Regions from separate parts of the Actinomadura sp. NPDC023710 genome, predicted to be linked through region 3. Evidence: predicted binding sites of a transcription regulator. Region 3 holds the regulator's gene; each other region holds the start of a gene.

The links. Region 3 encodes HrcA, which represses chaperone genes, less so after heat shock. Its sites were predicted from a motif close to TTGGCACTCTCNNNNNGAGAGTGCCAA; they were not measured.
Region 1: a site for HrcA is predicted at 3,256-3,282, ahead of groL (chaperonin GroEL). Genes of this name have one in related genera too.
Region 2: a site for HrcA is predicted at 2,082-2,108, ahead of groES (co-chaperone GroES). Genes of this name have one in related genera too.

The regions. Positions count from the first base shown of each region.
Region 1 covers NZ_JBFAGB010000041.1:348-6,444, forward strand. Annotated here, with positions in the region: gene AB0H37_RS35490 (hypothetical protein) at 93-449, opposite strand; gene AB0H37_RS35495 (phospholipid scramblase-related protein) at 513-1,103, opposite strand; gene groL (chaperonin GroEL) at 1,496-3,124, opposite strand; gene AB0H37_RS35505 (hypothetical protein) at 3,906-5,003, opposite strand; gene AB0H37_RS35510 (MoaD/ThiS family protein) at 5,303-5,581, opposite strand; gene thrC (threonine synthase) at 5,597-6,097, opposite strand, start outside.
Region 2 covers NZ_JBFAGB010000031.1:82,085-88,181, reverse strand. Annotated here, with positions in the region: gene groL (chaperonin GroEL) at 1-1,563, opposite strand, end outside; gene groES (co-chaperone GroES) at 1,649-1,960, opposite strand; gene AB0H37_RS31220 (SAM-dependent methyltransferase) at 2,224-3,468, shown strand; gene AB0H37_RS31215 (hypothetical protein) at 4,131-5,780, shown strand; gene AB0H37_RS31210 (aminoglycoside phosphotransferase family protein) at 5,967-6,097, shown strand, end outside.
Region 3 covers NZ_JBFAGB010000043.1:57,057-63,153, forward strand. Annotated here, with positions in the region: gene hemW (radical SAM family heme chaperone HemW) at 1-349, shown strand, start outside; gene AB0H37_RS36585 (DUF3097 domain-containing protein) at 471-1,295, opposite strand; gene hrcA (heat-inducible transcriptional repressor HrcA) at 1,498-2,508, shown strand; gene dnaJ (molecular chaperone DnaJ) at 2,509-3,642, shown strand; gene AB0H37_RS36600 (16S rRNA (uracil(1498)-N(3))-methyltransferase) at 3,749-4,480, shown strand; gene AB0H37_RS36605 (hypothetical protein) at 4,496-5,170, opposite strand; gene AB0H37_RS36610 (SigE family RNA polymerase sigma factor) at 5,167-5,709, opposite strand; gene AB0H37_RS36615 (histidine triad nucleotide-binding protein) at 6,054-6,097, shown strand, end outside.

The sequences.
Region 1 (6,097 bases), on a different contig from region 3:
CTTTGTCCTGGTTCACCCCTGTTTGAACCGCTCGAACATCGCATTCACGCGGCCGAGGTTTCTTTTCGGCAACGCCGACCGTTCGGCGCGTCTCAGGGCTTGGCCCGGTATCCGCCGATGAACAGCACACCTTCGGCGATGACCCAGACGAACGCCGCGACGGTGAGGGTCACGTCCAGCCGAGAGGGTCTGCGCCGGACACCGGGCATCGACCACGCGGTCACGGCGACGGCCGCGGCGATGACGGCGACGGGTGCCGAGACCCGTACGGCGTCCGCGAACCCGGCCCCGCATCCCGGGTCCCGGCCCTCGTCCTCACCGCAGAAGGCGGCGTCGCCCCACCCACCGAGGGCCGAGAAGCCCCAGAGGACGGCCAGCGCGCAGTTCGCGATCGTCGGAATCGCTGGCGAGATCCACCAGCCGTTCGGGCGCCCGGACATGGCCTGCACGACCGGAACGTACCTCGCCTCGCGGGAGCCGGGAACCCCTCCATCGGGCGACCGCCGGCCCGGTCAGGTGATCTCTTTGGCCTCGTGCAGGTTCATGTCCATGACGATGGCGGTCATGACCGCCATCGTCCGCAGCGGTTCCCGGACGGGGTCGGAGATCTCCACCGCGTACCGGTCGGCCGTCGTGAGCAGGTGGGTGGCGAGGCCCGCCCACTTCTTGCGGACGTGCGCCACCTTTCCGCCGTCGGCGTCCTTCACCTCGAAGTTGTTGCGCGGCACGTCCACGTCGACCGTGCCGATGAGCGTCCCGCCGTCGTCGTAAATGACGTAGCGGCGGCCGACCCTTTCGGTCACGAAGGAGCCGACGCGCTCCCCGTCCGGCCGGAGGATCTCGGTGTACTCCCGGCCGCTCTGCTTGTCCACGACGTACAGGGGGTCACCGTCGGGCGTCGTCAGCAGGACGGCACGGGCGTCGAGGTTCGACTTGCCGGGGAACAGGCCGCGCATGACCGCGTTCTCGCTCTGGTCGTCGGTCGGCGCCGCGATGGCGACGACGGCCCCGCCATCGTCCAGAACCTTGTACCGCGACTTGGCGAACGGTCCCCTGCGAGGCTGTTCGACCCTGAGCACCGGGGAGCTGAACACTTCGCTCACGTGTTCTCCTGCCTCGTCGGCCGCGTCCGCGGCCGCCTCACTGTTCACCTTGCCGGCGCCCGCACCTCGGCGGCGCGCCCTCCAACCGGCGATCCTGCCAAGCGCCGGGCCCGCAGGGGAAGGACTTTGCACCCCCGTCTGCGCCCGCCGGAGCCGCCGCGCCCGCGCCCGGCTCACTGACCTGCGGCGGCGCCGACCGAGGTGGCCGCGAGAAACATTCTTCTTTCGGCCCGGCGGTTCCCGGACATCCTCACGGACATCTCCGCCGGCGTCGGTACCGGCCCCAGGACGCGCCTCCCCGCCCGGACCGGGTCTCGCGGACAGGGAAAGGGGCGGTCCCCGAAGGAACCGCCCCTTTCACCTGCACTCGGAAGTGCGAACCGCGGATCTGCTCAGAAGTCCATACCGCCGGCGTCGGGCATGCCGCCCGCCGGGGCCGGGTTCTTCTCGGGCTTCTCGGCGATGACGGCCTCGGTGGTCAGGAACAGCGCGGCGATCGACGAGGCGTTCTGCAGCGCGGACCGGGTCACCTTGGCCGGGTCGAGGATGCCCGACTCGAACATGTTGACGTACTCGCCGGTGGCGGCGTTCAGGCCCTCGCCCGGGGTCAGGTTCCGGACCCGCTCCACCACGACGCCGCCCTCAAGGCCGGCGTTGACGGCGATCTGCTTCAGCGGCTCCTCGAGAGCGCGCTTGACGATGTTCGCACCGGTGGCCTCGTCGCCCGGCAGCTCCAGCTTGTCGAACGCCTTGGTGCCGGCCTGCAGCAGCGCCACACCACCGCCGGGGACGATGCCCTCCTCGACCGCGGCCTTCGCGTTGCGGACGGCGTCCTCGATGCGGTGCTTGCGCTCCTTGAGCTCGACCTCCGTCGCGGCGCCGGCCTTGATGACCGCGACACCGCCCGCGAGCTTGGCCAGGCGCTCCTGGAGCTTCTCGCGGTCGTAGTCGGAGTCGGTGTTGTCGATCTCGGTGCGGATCTGGTTGACCCGTCCCGCGATCTCGTTGGCGTCACCGGCGCCGTCCACGATGGTGGTCTCGTCCTTGGTGATGACGACCTTGCGGGCGCGGCCCAGCATCTCGGTCGTGGTGTTCTCCAGCTTGAGACCCACGTCCTCGCTGATGACCTGACCGCCGGTCAGCGTGGCGATGTCGCCCAGCATGGCCTTGCGGCGGTCGCCGAAGCCCGGCGCCTTCACGGCCACGGACTTGAAGATGCCACGGATCTTGTTGACGACCAGGGTGGCCAGGGCCTCGCCCTCGACGTCCTCCGCGATGATCAGCAGCGGCTTGCCGGACTGCATGACGCCCTCAAGGACGGGCAGCAGGTCCTTGTTCGCCGACGCCTTGCCCTGAACGATCAGGATGTACGGGTCCTCGAGGACCGCTTCCATGCGCTCGGGGTCGGTCACGAAGTAGTGCGAGATGTAGCCCTTGTCGAAGCGCATCCCCTCGGTCAGCTCGAGCTCCAGACCGAAGGTCTGGCTCTCCTCGACCGTGATGACGCCTTCCTTGCCGACCTTGTCCATCGCCTCGGCGATCATCTCGCCGATCTGCGGGTCACCCGCGGAGATGGACGCCGTGGAGGCGATCTGCTCCTTGGTCTCCACGTCCTTGGCGAGCTTGGACAGCTCCTCGCTCACCCGCTCGACGGCGGCCTCGATGCCGCGCTTCAGCGACATCGGGTTCGCACCGGCGGCCACGTTGCGCAGACCCTCGCGCACCAGCGCCTGGGCCAGCACGGTGGCGGTGGTGGTGCCGTCACCCGCGACGTCGTCGGTCTTCTTGGCTACTTCCTTGACGAGCTCCGCGCCGATCTTCTCCCACGGGTCCTCGAGCTCGATCTCCTTGGCGATCGACACACCGTCGTTGGTGATCGTGGGAGCGCCCCACTTCTTCTCCAGCACGACGTTGCGGCCCTTGGGACCAAGGGTCACCTTCACGGCGTCGGCGAGCTGGTTCATGCCGCGCTCGAGACCGCGGCGGGCCTCCTCGTCGAACGCGATCATCTTTGCAGCCATAGGCTCCAGTCCTCCCGGAACAAGGTGGCTTAGACGGATCGAGCCGACGCCCGCGACGGACGGCCCCGCCGACGACTTCCATTCCGTCGCCGGCCTGAGGCCTCATCGCCCCGACCCATGACTGTGTGAAGTTGTCACTCTCCACAGCAGAGTGCCAATGTTTGTTTAGCACTCTACCCCGTCGAGTGCAAGCGCCACACATCCCCGTCCACCGACGTCTCTCTCACCGGCCCCGCCCGTCCTGACCAGGGGCGGGACGTCCAGGAGCTCGCTTCGGGAGGGGCCGCTCACCCCGTCGCACGTGGCACAGGTCGGCTGGAAGTTCCGCCGATGGCGTAGCAGGCCGGGCGATCGCCGGGACGTGTTCGCGGGCTCGTCGCCCGCCCGGCCCCCGGCCGACGACTGGCGGGTGGTCGCACGCGGCCGGCCAGGAGGCGGCGGATACCGAGATCTCACCTCCCGGTGAGGACCGGGAGCACGGCGGCCGACAGTCTCGCCTGCCATTGCACTGGCGGGGAGTCCGTGTCTCCGTTTTCGCGGAGTCTCATTCGTCGCTGGCCGACGGCATTTGCGACGGTGTTTGCGACGGCCCGATGCGCCGGGGTCACCACGGCCTGGTTGGCCGCTTTTGTGGAGTATGGCGAACGGTGAGGATGTTCTTTCGTTCCCCGGGCAAGGGACCGCCGCAAACGGGTCCGGACATTGGGCGGCCGCTCCGGCGTCGATGCGTGACCGGGCCGGAGCGGCCGTGGTGCTTCGAGGCTCTGTCAGGAGCCGCGATTCACCGCTTGTTCGACTCCTGCTCGGGGCCCGCGACCGCGTTGATCACGGTGTTGCGCTTCCCGCCGTAGAGCTTGGTGGTGATGGGGCCGGTGATCGTCGCGCTGTTGCCGGCGTAGACGTTCGAGCGGGGCGATCCGCTGAGGTTCGTGAAGATTGCGTCGCCCGGGCCCTTCTCGCTGTTGACGACGGGGCCGTTCTGGCCGACGTTCGCCTTCTTGACAGCGTGGATGTGCACCGGCTTGGGGTGGCCCCCCGTGGTGGCCAGCCGCTGCCCGGCCTGCGGGGCGTTGGCGTCGGCCTGCTGCTGCGGGGCGTTCGGCTGAGCGTCCTGCTGCGGGGCGGCCTGCTCGGCACCCTGCTCCGGCGCGGCCTGCTGAGCGTCCTGCTGAGGAGCAGCCTGCGCCGCCTCCTGCTGCGGGGCGTTCAGCTGGGCCTCCTGCTGAGGAGCGGCCTGCTGCTCCGGGGCGGCCTGCTGCTCCGGCGCGGCCTGCTGCTCCGGCGCGGCCTGCTGCTCCGGGGCGGCCTGCTGCTCCGGTGCCGCCTGCTGAGCGTCCTGCTGAGGAGCAGCCTGCGCCGCCTCCTGCTGCGGGGCGTTCGGCTGGGCCTCCTGCTGAGGAGCGGCCTGCTGCTCCGGCGCGGCCTGCTGAGCGTCCTGCTGAGGAGCGGCCTGCTGGGCGCCCTGCTCCGGGGCGGCCTGCAGGGACTCCTGCTGCGGAGCCGCCTGCTGCGGAGCGGCCTGCTGCTCCGCGGCCTGGTGCTCGGCGGCCTTGGCGAGGGCGACCTTGGTGGCCTCCTGCTCGGAGCCCTCGACGCCGGTGACGGCCGTGTTGTGCTTCCCGCCGTGGAGTTTCGTGGTGATGTCACCGGTCTTCACCGGCTTGTTCCCGATCACCGGTGCGGCCTTGGGCGACTTGGTGATGTCGGTGTAGATCAGGTCGCCCGGACCCTTCTCACTGATGTACGAGGGGCCGTTGTGCCCCACGTACGCCTTCTCCACCTCGTAGAAGTTGATGTCGGCCATGGCCGAGGGAGCCGCGAGGACGGCCGCCCCCATCGTTATCCCGGTCACGGCCATCGTGCGCAAAATGCGCTTCATGCCTTTCCTCACTCTCGTATGCCGATCGGCGCCCCCAGGAGCGCCACTCCGGGATCAATCTTCCAGGCTGCGGCCAGCAAAAAACCCAAGTGACGGAGTGGTGGTGATCAAGATCAGAGCCGCATAACGGGCGCTCGCTAAAGCTTTTTCCATGCGCGTTTGGACGGACGGGGCGAACAGTCACACAATCCGGCATTCACTGGGGCAATCGGTTTCCGAAGAAGGGGGAATCGCCCAGATGTGCAAGCAAAAGCCCCGGCACGGTGGACGTGCCGGGGCTTTTGGGGACGAGACGGACGTCAGCCGCCCGCCACCGCGGGGATGATGGAGATCTGGGCGCCCTCGGGCGTCGGGGTGTCGAGGCCCTCGGCGAAGCGGACGTCCTCGTCACCGACGTAGACGTTCACGAACCGGCGGATCTTGCCCGCGTCGTCCAGGATGCGGGCGGAGATGCCGGAGTAGCTGGCCTCGAGGTCGGCGACGACCGCGCGCAGGGTCGTGCCCTCGGCCTTCACCTCGGACTCGCCACCGGTGTAGGTCCGCAGGATCGTCGGGATACGGACGGACACGCTGCTCATGCTGCTCCTTCGTTCTCAGGCGAGGCCCGCGGCGCGGAACGCCTCCAGGGACGGGGCGATGTTCGCCGACGGCGCGACGACCGGGGCGACGGCGTCCAGGGTCTTCAGGCCGTCCCCGGAGTTGATGATCACGGTCTCGGCGCCCGGGTCCAGGGCGCCGGCCTGGACGAGCTTGCGGAGGGTCGCGACGGTGACACCGCCGGCCGTCTCGCCGAAGATGCCCTCGGTGCGGGCCAGGAGCCGGATGCCCTCGACGACCTGCTCGTCGGTCACGTCCTCGACGGCGCCGCCGGTGCGGCGGGCGACGTCCAGGACGTAGGGGCCGTCGGCGGGGTTGCCGATGGCGAGGGACTTGGCGATCGTGTCGGGCTTCACGGGTCGGACGGCGTCGTGGCCCGCCTTGAACGCGGCGGCGACCGGGCCGCACCCGGCGGCCTGGGCGCCGAAGACGCGGTACGGCTTGTCCTCGACCAGGCCCAGCTTGATCAGTTCCTGGAAGGCCTTGTCGATCTTGGT
Region 2 (6,097 bases), on a different contig from region 3:
GTCGACCACGAGCACCTCGGTGGTGAGCAGCATGCCCGCGATGGAGGCGGCGTTGGTGACCGCCGAGCGGGTGACCTTCACCGGGTCGATGACGCCCTGGGCGATCAGGTCGCCGTACTCGCCGGTGGCGGCGTTGTAGCCGTGGCCGACCTGCAACTCCTCCACCTTGGAGACGACGACGTAGCCCTCCTGGCCGGCGTTCTCGGAGATCCAGCGCAGCGGCTCGGGCAGCGCGCGGCGGACCGCCTCCGCACCGGTCGCCTCGTCGCCGGACAGGCCGAGGGCGCCGAAGCCCTCCTTGGCGACGTGCACCAGGGCGCTGCCGCCGCCGGAGACGATGCCCTCCTCGATCGCCGCGCGGGTCGCCGAGATGGCGTCCTCCAGGCGGTGCTTCTTCTCCTTCAGCTCCACCTCGGTGGCGGCGCCGACGCGCAGCACGCAGACGCCGCCGGCCAGCTTGGCCAGGCGCTCCTGCAGCTTCTCGCGGTCCCAGTCGGAGTCGCTGTTCTCGATCTCCACCTTGATCTGGTTGATCCGGGCGGTGACCTCGTCCGCGGAGCCCTCGCCGTCGACGATGGTGGTGGCGTCCTTGGTGACGGTGATCCGGCGGGCGCGGCCGAGGTCCTCCAGCCCGATCGAGTCGAGCTTGAGGCCGATCGACTCGCTGACGACCTGGCCGCCGGTCAGGGTGGCCATGTCGCCGAGCATCGCCTTGCGGCGGTCGCCGAAGCCCGGAGCCTTGACCGCGACGGACAGGAAGGTGCCGCGGATCTTGTTGGCGACGAGCAGCGCCAGCGCCTCGCCCTCGACGTCCTCGGCCACCACGAGCAGCGGCTTCTTGGTCTGGGCGACCTTCTCGGCCAGCGGCAGGAACTCCTGCACGTTGGAGATCTTGCCGTCCACGATGAGCACGTAGGCGTCCTCCAGGACGGCCTCCATGCGCTCGTGGTCGGTGACCATGTGCGGCGACAGGTAGCCCTTGTCGAACTGGAGGCCCTCGGTGAACTCCAGCTCGAGGCCCATCGTGTGGGCCTCCTCGACGGTGATGACGCCGTCCTTGCCGACCTTCTCGAACGCCTCGGCGATCAGCTCGCCGATCTGCGGGTCCTGCGCGGAGATGGTCGCGACGTGCGCGATCTCGCCCTTCTCCTCGACCTCGCGGGCCGACTTCAGCAGCTGGTCGGAGACGTACTGGGCGGCCGCGTCGATGCCGCGCTTGAGCGCGAGCGGCGAGGCGCCGGCCGCCACGTTGCGGGTCCCCTCGCGGACCAGCGCCTGAGCGAGGACGGTCGCCGTGGTGGTGCCGTCGCCCGCGATGTCGTTGGTCTTGGTCGCCACTTCCTTGGCGAGCTGGGCCCCGAGGTTCTCGTAGGGGTCCTCCAGCTCCACCTCGCGGGCGATGGTGACGCCGTCGTTGGTGATCGTCGGCGCGCCGAACTTCTTGTCGATGACGACGTTGCGGCCGCGCGGGCCGATCGTCACCTTGACGGCGTCCGCGAGAGCGTTGACGCCGCGCTCAAGAGCCCGGCGAGCGTCCTCCTCGAATTCCAGGATCTTCGCCATGCGGATACTCCTCTTTCACGCGATCCGCCCCGGCGGGCCGCCCGAAGGCGGCGCCGACCGGGGCGGGTGCATCACGTCTCGGTGATTACTTCTCGATGACCGCGAGCACGTCGCGGGCCGAGAGGACGAGGTAGTCCTCGCCGTTGTACTTGACCTCGGTGCCGCCGTACTTGCTGTAGAGCACGACCTCGCCGACCTTGACGTCGACGGGGACGCGCTCGCCCTTGTCGTCGACGCGACCCGGGCCAACGGCAAGGACGGTGCCCTCCTGGGGCTTCTCCTTGGCGGTGTCCGGAATCACCAGGCCCGACGCGGTGGTGGTCTCGGCCTCAAGCGGCTGGACGACGATGCGGTCCTCAAGCGGCTTGAGAACAACCTTGGTGGCGGTCGTCACGATCTGACCTCCCCTTCGATTGGTCCTCGGCCGGCCATGGATGACCGACCAGCACATGTGACAGAAGAGGCGACCCTGGACCGGCCTGCCGTCGCGGGTGCCAGACCGACCTTCGTCGCTGTATTTGGCACTCTACCCTTGAGAGTGCCAGTCGTGAGACTATTCCGTGCCCGTTGGCCCGTCAACACGGACACGAGCCCGCCCGGCGGCCGTCTCCGGGCGTTCACCGGCCGCCGGTCTCCGGCTCTGCCGCTAACTTCCACCCTATGGACATCGCGTCGTTCCGGGTCCTGCGCACCCCCTCCGGCCAGGCGCTCCTCAGGGAGACGGCCGAGGCGGACGTGAGCGAGGACGGCCTGCTCGCCACGGCATCACGGCTGCGCGAGCGGCACGAGCCCCCGCTCGTGGCCGCCGCGCTGACGCAGGTCCGGCTGCGGGAAAGGGCCCGGGCCAAGTTCGGGGCGGACGCCGACCGCATGTATTTCACGCAGGCGGGGCTTGAGCAGTCGACCCGCGCGAGCGTGGCGGCCTACCGTGCCGGACGGTTCGCGGACCGGCTGCCCGGCGCGCGTGTGCTGGAACTGGGATGCGGGATAGGCGCCGACCTCATCGCCCGAGCGCGCGCGGGCCTGGCCGGGGAAGGCGTGGAGCTGGACCCGCTGACCGCTGAGGTGGCTCGCGCCAACGTGGCCGCCTTCGGACTGGAGGGTCTCGCCTCTGTACGGGTCGGGGACGCCACCGAGGAGGATCCGTCCGGGTTCGATGCGGTCTTCGCCGACCCCGGACGGCGCACGGCACGGGGCCGTGTCTTCGATCCCCGTTCGTACGAGCCGCCGCTCGACGTCGTCCTGGCCATGGCCGGCCAGGTGCCCGCGGCCTGCGTGAAGGTCGCGCCCGGCATTCCGCATGAGGCAGTACCGGACGACGCGGAGGCCGAGTGGGTCTCGGTCGGGGGTGACGTCAAGGAAGCGGCCCTGTGGCTGGGCGGGCTCGCAGGCGACGTGGGCCGGCGGGCCACTCTCCTCGCGTCCGACACCTACCTCTCGGACCTCTCGGGCACAGAGCCCCAGGTGCGGACTCTGACTCCCCAGGGGCTGGGCGACCCGGACGTACGCGCGTGGGGCCGTTACCTGTACGAGCCTGACGGCGCCGTGATCCGGGCCCACCTGGTCGGCGAAGTCGCGGAACTGGTCGGCGGCGGCTTGGCGGACCCTCACATCGCCTACGTCACGTCCGACGAGCTGCGCCCGACGCCCTTCGCCTCCGCCTACGAGGTGGAGGACGTGCTCCCGTTCTCAGTGAAGCGGCTGCGCGCCGAGTTGCGCCGCCGCGAGATCGGTGTGCTGACCGTCAAGAAGCGCGGCTCCGCCGTGGACGTCGACCGGCTCCGCCGCGACCTCGGTTTCGGCGGGCGCCGCGCGGGACGCCGCGCCAAGGAGCTGACCCTCGTGGTGACGCGCGTCGGACGCGACCCCGTCGCCCTGCTGACGCACCCCGTCTCCGGGACCTGACCGGCCTGCCACACGGCCGGACCCGCCCGGAACGGGCGCCGCCCCGCAACCCTGCCCAAAGATCTTCCCCTCGGCGGCGCAATGCCAAGCGGGACCGGGCGACGCGCCACGGCGGTGCAAATCATCGACGCTTTCCGGCATTGCGCGCACCAGGGATTGCGGCCGCCCGGCAAGGGCACGGCGCGGCGCGGGAATCGGCGCACCGAGATCAACCGGCGCGAAAAACACCAAGGCAGGTTCACCCGCCGGGTCACCGGCTCCCCGAAAGCCCTCCCGAAAAGGCCCGGATCCCGCCCCGCCGCGTCACGCCCGTCGCACGCGCAACAGGTCGGCGTGGCCGCCCGCCGGGTTCGGGAACTGCCGATGTTGGACGAGATGTACGGACAGAACGACACCCGGAACGCCGGACCCGTCCCGCACCGCCCGCCACCGTCCACCCCACAACTCCCACCAAGAAGGGCAATAACCGTGAAGCAGGAAATTCGCCATACACCCGGCGATATCTCGCTATCCCACCTAGTCGGATAACAGGCGCATTCCGCAGAACTCGCAATCTTCTCTGCTACCCGTTTTAGCCGCGCTCTACACGCACTACAGTGGCCACTCCAGAGATTCATTTGCCGTGCGTCATTTCGTCGCGCCGGCACACGAAGGAGCATCGGGTGGAAACGAATCACAACTTCCTGCAGACAGGGGGTCAACCGGTCTCGGATCGGATGCGGGAGTTGCTCGCCCGTGCGGCGCAGGACCACGTCTACGAACAGCGCTCACAGGGGCAGGTCCTGGACGAGATCCGCCAGCGCCTGGAAGGCATGGAGTGGCTTCTCCGCGAGGTCCGGGAGCGGGAGCTCACCGGGCTGACCGGGCAGATCGAGAGCGTTCGCGGGCAGGTCGACGACCTGTCCGGCAAGCCCCCTGAATGGGCCGAGGGCCTGGCCGAGCACATCGAGGCGTTCGGCGAGCGGGTCAAGCCCGTCGCCGAGCTGCCCGCGCTGTGGGCCGACGTCGGCGTGGTGGCCGAGAACGTCGACGAGGGCCTGACCCGCATCCAGGCCGTCCTCGACTCCGCGCAGCAGATCACCGACGCCACGCAGCAGGCGTCGCAGCGCATGGACGAGATGACCAAGCGGCTGGACAAGCTCCAGGGCAGCATGGAGGCCGCGTCCGTCCGCTTCAACCGGCTCGACAAGTCGCTCGCCGAGCTCGGCCACCGGTCCGAGCGGCTCGAACACTCGGTCAACGGGGTCACGTCACGGGTCGACCAGGCGCTCGGCGAGATGGCCGAGCGGATGGAGCAGGGTCTTGAGGCGGTCAACGGCCGGGTCGAGGGCGTCGGCGGCCGCCTCGACGGGCTCGACGGGCGCCTGGACGGCGTCGACGGCCGCCTCGAAGGGGTGTCGGGCAAGCTGGGCGGGCTGGACGGCCGGTTCGAGAGCGTCGACGGCCGCCTCGACGGGCTCGGCGAGCGGATCAAACGGCTGCCCGCCACGCTGGAGATCGCCGAGGTGCACCGGCTGCTGGCCGAGCTGGCGCAGCGCCCCGCGGCCGAGTACGGCGACCGGTTCGACGCGCTGGAGAAGCACCTCGCCGAGGCCGTCGACCCGCTCATCGAGGAGCTGCGCGCCCGGCCGGACCGCGACGAGGTCAAGGCCACCATGTCGCAGATCGCCGAGACCGCCTACAGCGACGTCGCCAAGCGCATGGACGAGTTCTCCCGCAGGTTCGAGGACGTGCACGACGACGTCCGCAAGCGCATCGAGAACATCCACGAGGAGGTCACCAAGCGGGTCGACAGCGCGCTGGAGGAGTTCACCACGCAGGTCGACATCGTCTCCCGCCGCGTCGAGTCGGTGCACACCGACGTCGCCAAGCAGGTCGAGTCCGTACACAGCGAGATGTCGCGGCAGGTCAGCGGGGTCCACCACGACTTCGGCAAGCGGATCGGCGACATCCACGAGGACGTCACGCGGCAGGTCGGCAGCATCCACGACGACGTCGCCAAGCAGGTCGGGACCATGCAGGAGGACGTCGCCCGGCAGGTCGGCGGCGTCCAGTCCGAATTCGCGAGGCGGGTGGAGAGCATGCAGGACGAGGCGGCGCGGCGCGCCGACGCGGCGCAGGCGGATGTCGCCAAGCGCTTCTCCCATGTCGAGGACGAGGTCGGCCGGAAGATGGACGGCGTCCACGACGATGTGTCCAAGCAGGTCAACGCGGTGCACGAGGACGTGCTGAAGCGGCTGTCCACCCTGGAGGAGACGATGCTCGCGCTCGCCGAGGCGCTGCTGCGTCCCCGCCGCGAGACCAAGGACTGACGAGCGTCCGGGTGGGGCCGGCGCGGGCCCCACCCGGCATTCGAATACCTTCCGGTATCCGCGGCATTCGTCCCGCGAACCGCCGGGACGACCGAAAATGCTGCCCTCATGTCACCCCGATGACGTGCGCTTTGTTACTTTCCGTCTTCACAAAATCACTCCCAATACCCTTCGGAATCCGTTTTCATGGACCAGGTGACCCACCTACCGGCTCCCTGCCTGCCGACCGGCGTCCCGCCCGGGCACACCACCCTGCGATGGGTGGAGGAGTGCCTCGGCAAGGGCGCCGAGGTCCGCATGGTGCGGCCCCTCGCCGG
Region 3 (6,097 bases):
CTGGACGGGCGCCGACTGGTGGGGCGTCGGCCCGGGCGCCCACAGCCACGTGGGCGGAACCCGCTGGTGGAACGTCAAGCACCCCGCCGCCTACGCCGCCCGTCTCGCCGAGGGCACCACCCCCGCCCACGCCCGGGAGATCCTCACCGACGAGGACCGGCACATCGAACGCGTCATGCTCGAACTGCGCCTCGCCCAGGGCTGCCCCGCCCACCTCCTGGACGACGATGCCGCCCGCAGAGCGGTGCGCGACGGGCTGATCGAGCCCGCCCCCTACGAGCAGGGCCGAGCCGTCCTCACCCTCAAGGGCCGCCTCCTGGCCGACGCCGTAGTCCGAGCCCTGACCTGACCAGCGACCCCGCCCCCCGGCAGAGAGGGAAGCCTGAACGTCGGCCTCGGGTCGGGTGGCTGGAAGGCGCTCTGGGCGCCTGTAGGCCGCCCGGCTCGTGACGGGGGGTTCCAGGGGGGCGCTACCCCTGGGAAGGCACGGTCACGAAGTCGATGAGTTCTTCTACGCGGCCGAGGAGGGCGGGTTCCAGGTCGGTGTAGGCGTTCACCGAGCCGAGGATGCGTTTCCAGGCGGCGCGCGTGTCGTCGCCCCAGCCGAGTTCGGCGATCACGCCCTCCTTCCACGGGATGCCGCGGGGGATGCGGGGCCAGGCGCGGATGCCGACGGCCGCCGGCCTGACGGCCTCCCAGATGTCGATGAAGGGGTGGCCGGCGACGAGGACGTACGGCGAGGTGACCTGGGCGGCGATCCGCGACTCCTTGGACCCCTCCACGAGATGGTCGACCAGGACGCCGAGGCGCCGTCCCTCCTCGGGGGCGAACTCCTCGACGATGGCGGGCAGGTCGTCCACGCCTTCGAGGTACTCGACGACGACGCCCTCGACGCGCAGGTCGTGGCCCCAGATCTTCTCGACCAGCTCGGCGTCGTGGAGCCCCTCCACGTAGATGCGGCTCTCCTTGGCGACCTGCGCCCGCAGGCCACGGACGGCGATCGAGCCCGAGGCGGACCGCGCCGGGCCCGCGGGCGCGGCGGTCGGCCGGACGAGGGTGACCGGCTTGCCGTCGATGAGGAATCCGGACTTGGTCAGCGGGAACACCCGGCGCTTGCCGAACCGGTCCTCCAGCGTGACGCCGAACTTGTCGCAGCCGACCACGGCGCCGCAGAAGCCGCTGCCGGGATCCTCGGCGACCAGGCCCGGCTCGGCGGGGACCTCGGGGATCTGTCCTTTGCGGGGCCTGCGCCAGTCGCCGCCCAGCACGTCGTTTCCGTAGTTCTTACTCCGCACAGATCCGCACATTAACCGGGCGGGGCGCCCGCGCGGCGCCGCCCCGCGTTCCTCGGCGTGGCGCCGGTTCCCCGGCCGGATAGGATCACGCAGCCGTGCGGAGAGTGCGGGGGCGCTCCAGCCGAGCCTTCCGGGCCGTAGACTTGGCACTCGAAAGCATGGAGTGCCAGTAGCGGACCGGCCGGACGAAGGAGGTGACATCGTGCTGGACGACCGGAAACTCGCGGTCCTGCGCGCCATCGTCGAGGACTACGTCTCCACCAACGAGCCGGTGGGCTCCAAGGCGCTGGCCGACCGGCACAACCTCGGAGTCTCGCCCGCGACCATCCGCAACGACATGGCGGTGCTGGAGGAGCAGGGCTACATCGCCCAGCCCCACACCAGCGCCGGGCGCGTCCCCACCGACAAGGGCTACCGGCTGTTCGTCGACCGGCTGTCCACGATCAAGCCGTTGTCGGTCGCCGAGCGCCGCGCCATCGAGACGTTCCTGTCCGGGGCCTACGACCTCGACGACGTCGTCGGCCGGACGGTGCGGCTGCTCGCGCAGCTGACCCGGCAGGTCGCGGTGGTGCAGTACCCGTCGCTGACCCGCTCGGCGGTGCGGCACGTGGAGCTGGTCCCGGTGGCGGAGGGGCGGCTGCTGCTCGTCCTGATCACCAACACCGGGCGGGTGGAGCAGCGCGTCATCGAGACCGGGCAGATCTCCGAGGAATCGATCGGGCACCTGCGGGCGTTGCTCAACACGTGCCTGGACGGGCTCGGCCTCGGCGAGGTCCCGGCGGCCGTGGCGGACCTGCCCGACAGGGTGGGCCCGGACGAGCGGCCGGTCGCGGCGGCGGTCCTGTCGGTGCTGCTGGAAACGCTCGTCGAGAAGCACGAGGAGAAGATCGTCTTCGCCGGGGCGGCCAACCTCGCCGCCGTGGACTTCTCGCCCAGCCTGCGGGAGGTGCTGGTGGCGCTGGAGGAGCAGGTGGTCCTCATGCGGCTGCTCGGCGAGACCGGCGACTCCTCTACAGTTACGGTGCGGATCGGCACCGAGAACCCCGACCTGGGGCTCAAGTCAACCTCGGTCGTCGCCGCCGACTACGGGGTGGGCGACCTCACTCTGGCCCGGCTGGGAGTGCTCGGGCCGACACGCATGGATTACCCCAGCACGATGGGAGCGGTACGGGCAGTGGCACGCTACGTGGGACAGATCCTGGCGGGGTCGTAAGTGGCGAACGACTACTACGCGACCCTGGGCGTCCGGCGGGACGCCAGCGCCGACGAGGTCAAGAAGGCCTACCGCCGGCTCGCGCGGGAACTCCACCCGGACGTCAACCCGGATCCGGAGACCCAGGAGCGGTTCAAGGAGATCACCCAGGCCTACGAGGTGCTCTCCGACCCCAAGAAGCGCGAGATGTACGACCTCGGCGCGGACCCCTTCGCGTCCGCGGGCGGGGCGGGCGCCGGCGGGTTCGGCGGCGCCGGTTTCCCGTTCAGCGACATCATGGACGCCTTCTTCGGCACCGCGACCTCGCGGGGCCCGCGGTCGCGCGCCCGGCGCGGGCGCAACGCGACGCTGCGGGTCGAGCTCGACCTCGCCGAGACCGCGTTCGGCACCACCCGCGAGCTGTCCATCGACACGGCGGTCGCCTGCACGACCTGCGAGGGGTCGGGCTGCGCACCCGGCACCCACCCGGACACGTGTGAGACGTGCCACGGCCGCGGCGAGGTGCAGCAGGTCCAGCGCTCGTTCCTCGGCCAGGTCATGACGGCCCGGCCGTGCCCGGCGTGCGGCGGCTTCGGCTCGGTGATCCGCAACCCGTGCACCGAGTGCTCCGGCGACGGCCGGGTCCGCACCCGGCGCACCGTCAAGGTCAAGATCCCGGCCGGCGTGGAGAACGGCATCCACATCCAGCTCGCCGGCGAGGGCGAGGTCGGCCCGGGCGGCGGACCGCCCGGCGACCTGTTCCTGGAGATCGTGGAGAAGCCGCACCCGATCTTCGAGCGGGAGGGCGACGACCTGCACTGCACGGTCGAGATCCCGATGACGGCGGCCGCGCTCGGGACCAGCGTCACCATCGAGACGCTGGACGCCGCCGAGAGCGTCGACATCAAGCCGGGCACGCAGTCGGGGCAGGTCATCACGCTCTACAACCGGGGCGTCCGGCACCTCAACGAGAGCGGCCGCGGCGACCTGATGATCCACGTCAACGTGGAGACGCCGAACAGGCTCGACGAGGAGCAGGAGGAGCTGCTGCGGCAGCTCGCGGTCCTGCGCGGCGAGGAGCGCCCGCCCGGCAGGTTCGCCCCCGGGCAGCGCGGCGTGTTCTCCCGCCTCAAGGACGTCTTCAACCAGCACTGAAGCGCGGTGGCGGCGGCCTACCAGGAGGGCCGCCGCGGCGATTGAGGAGCATGGTGGCAGCGATGAGCGCCGTCGGCCCGGGTTCCGCCTCCCCCGGACGGCCCGGGTGAGCCCGCCGGTCTTTCTCGCCGGGACGGACGCGCTGGAGCGCGACCGCGTCCTGCTGGACGGGCCCGAGGGCCGGCACGCGGCGGCCGTGCGGCGGCTGCGGCAGGGGGAGCGGGTCGACCTCACCGACGGCGAGGGCCTGCTGGCCGAGTGCGTCGTCACCGCGGCCGACCGGGCGTCCCTCACGCTGGACGTGCTGGCCCGGCACCGGGAGCCCCCGCCCGCGCCCCGCCTCGTCGTCGTCCAGGCCCTCCCGAAGGGCGACAGGGGCGAGCTCGCGGTCGAGACCATGACCGAGGTCGGCGTGGACGAGATCGTCCCGTGGTCGGCGGTCCGCTGCGTCACACGCTGGCGCCCGGAGCGCCGCGACAAGGCCCTCGGGCGCTGGCGCGCGACCGCCCGCGAGGCAGGCAAGCAGGCGCGGCGCAGCCGCCTGCCCGCGGTGGCGGAGCTGGAGTCCACCGAGGACGTCGCCGGGCGGATCGCCGGCGCGTCCCTGGCCCTGGTCCTGCACGAGGAGGCGGAGGCGCCGCTGAGCGCCGTGCGGCCGCCCGCGCGGGGCGACATCGTCCTCGTGGTCGGCCCCGAGGGCGGGATCAGCGAGGACGAGCTGGAACGCTTCGCCGCCGCGGGCGGGCGCACCGCGCGGCTCGGCCCGACCGTCCTGCGCACCTCGACGGCGGGCGTCGCGGCGGCCAGCGTGCTGCTGGCCGCCACCGGCCGCTGGTAGCACCGGCCGGCGCCGTCACGGCGTGGTGGCGGCGCCCTGCTCGGTGGTCTTCGCGGGCTCGCTCGTCTCGGACGGCGTCGGCTGCTCGGTCGGCTTGCTCGGCGGCTCGGGCGTCGTGGAGGTGGGCGGAGCCGGCGTGGTGGGCGGCGCCTGCGTCGGGGTCTCGCTCGGGCAGGGCGTGGTCGCCGGGGTCGGCGTGGCGGTCGAGCCGGCCGAGGCGCCCGGCGAGGGGATGCGGCACGACGACAGGCCCGGCGAGGAACTGCTGCTCGGCGTCTCCGAGGTGCTCGGCTCGCCGGACGCGCTGCCGCCCGGCGACGACGGGACGGGGAACTCGGGATCGATCCCCGGGCCGGTGCGGTCCCCGGCGACGTCGTCGTCCCCGTCGCCGGACTGGCTGTTGCTGCCGACCGACTGCTGGATCAGGTCGATCGTCTGCGGCGCCGTCACGCCCAGGGCGGCGATCAGCACGGCCGCGGCCACGGCGAGGAGGGGGCGCGCCCAGTTCACGGTGAACCGGTCGAACCCGAAGTGCGCGGGGCCGAAACGTCCGAACCGGTGGCGCCGGCCGTCGGCGACACGGGCCCGGATGCGTTCCAGGCCGTCGCCCGCGGGGTTGACCGAGTCCGCCTCCGCGTGCAGGGCGCGGCGGAGGATCTCGCCGTGCTCGTCGTGGGGGTCGGTGGTCATGAGAACTGCTCCAGGACGTTGCGTAGCGCGGTCATGCCGCGCGCCGTATGACTCTTCACGGCGCCGCGGGAGATGCCCATCGCGCTGGCGATCTCCGCTTCGGACAGATCGGCGTAGTAGCGAAGGACGAGCGCCTCCCGCTGGCGGGCGGGGAGCCGGGACAGCGCGTCGATCACCGCCGAGCGTTCCAGCTCTCCGATGGCCCCGGCCTCCGCGCTCGGCGCGTCGGGCAGGCCCTTGGGGGCGTACTTCTCGACGACGGCGCGGTGCCGGAGCACCGATCGCGACCGGTTGACCACCGACTGGCGCAGGTACGACAGGGCCTTGTCCGGATCGCGCAGCCGGCGCCAGCCGCCGTGCATCGCGACGAACGCGTCCTGCACGACCTCCTCGGCCGTCCCCGCGTCCCGGACCAGCATCGCCGCCAGGCGCACCAGCGAACGGTAGTTGGCGCTGTAGAGGGCGGTCACCGCCTGATCGGCGTCCCAGGCGGCGGCCACCGCGCCCGCCGTGCCCCTGGCCACGAGGGTCTCGGTCACGTCAGTTGGACGCGCACCCTCGTCGTTCGGTTTACGAAAGGGCATGTCCTGGTTTGCCTCGGTCACCTATCCGCCGCCTTTGCCGGCCCCCCGCCGTCCATTCGGACGGTCGCGTCCGACCGACGTGGTCGAGCGTTCCCGCCGGGGCGAGATGTGCCGCAACGCCTTGCGAACCAGGGGGTTACGCCTGAGGTGACAACCTTAGCCAGTGGCCGGTCGAAATGCCGACCGCTACCGGGAGTTGATCGATGAGAACCCGGTCCGGCCCGGGCGGTCGTGATCCACGCCCGCGCCGGTCCCGATAGGATTTCGGGGTGGTCGCGGACCGCCGCGAGGGGAGACAGATGACCGACTGCCTGTTCTGCAAGATCGTTTCCGGGGACGTGCC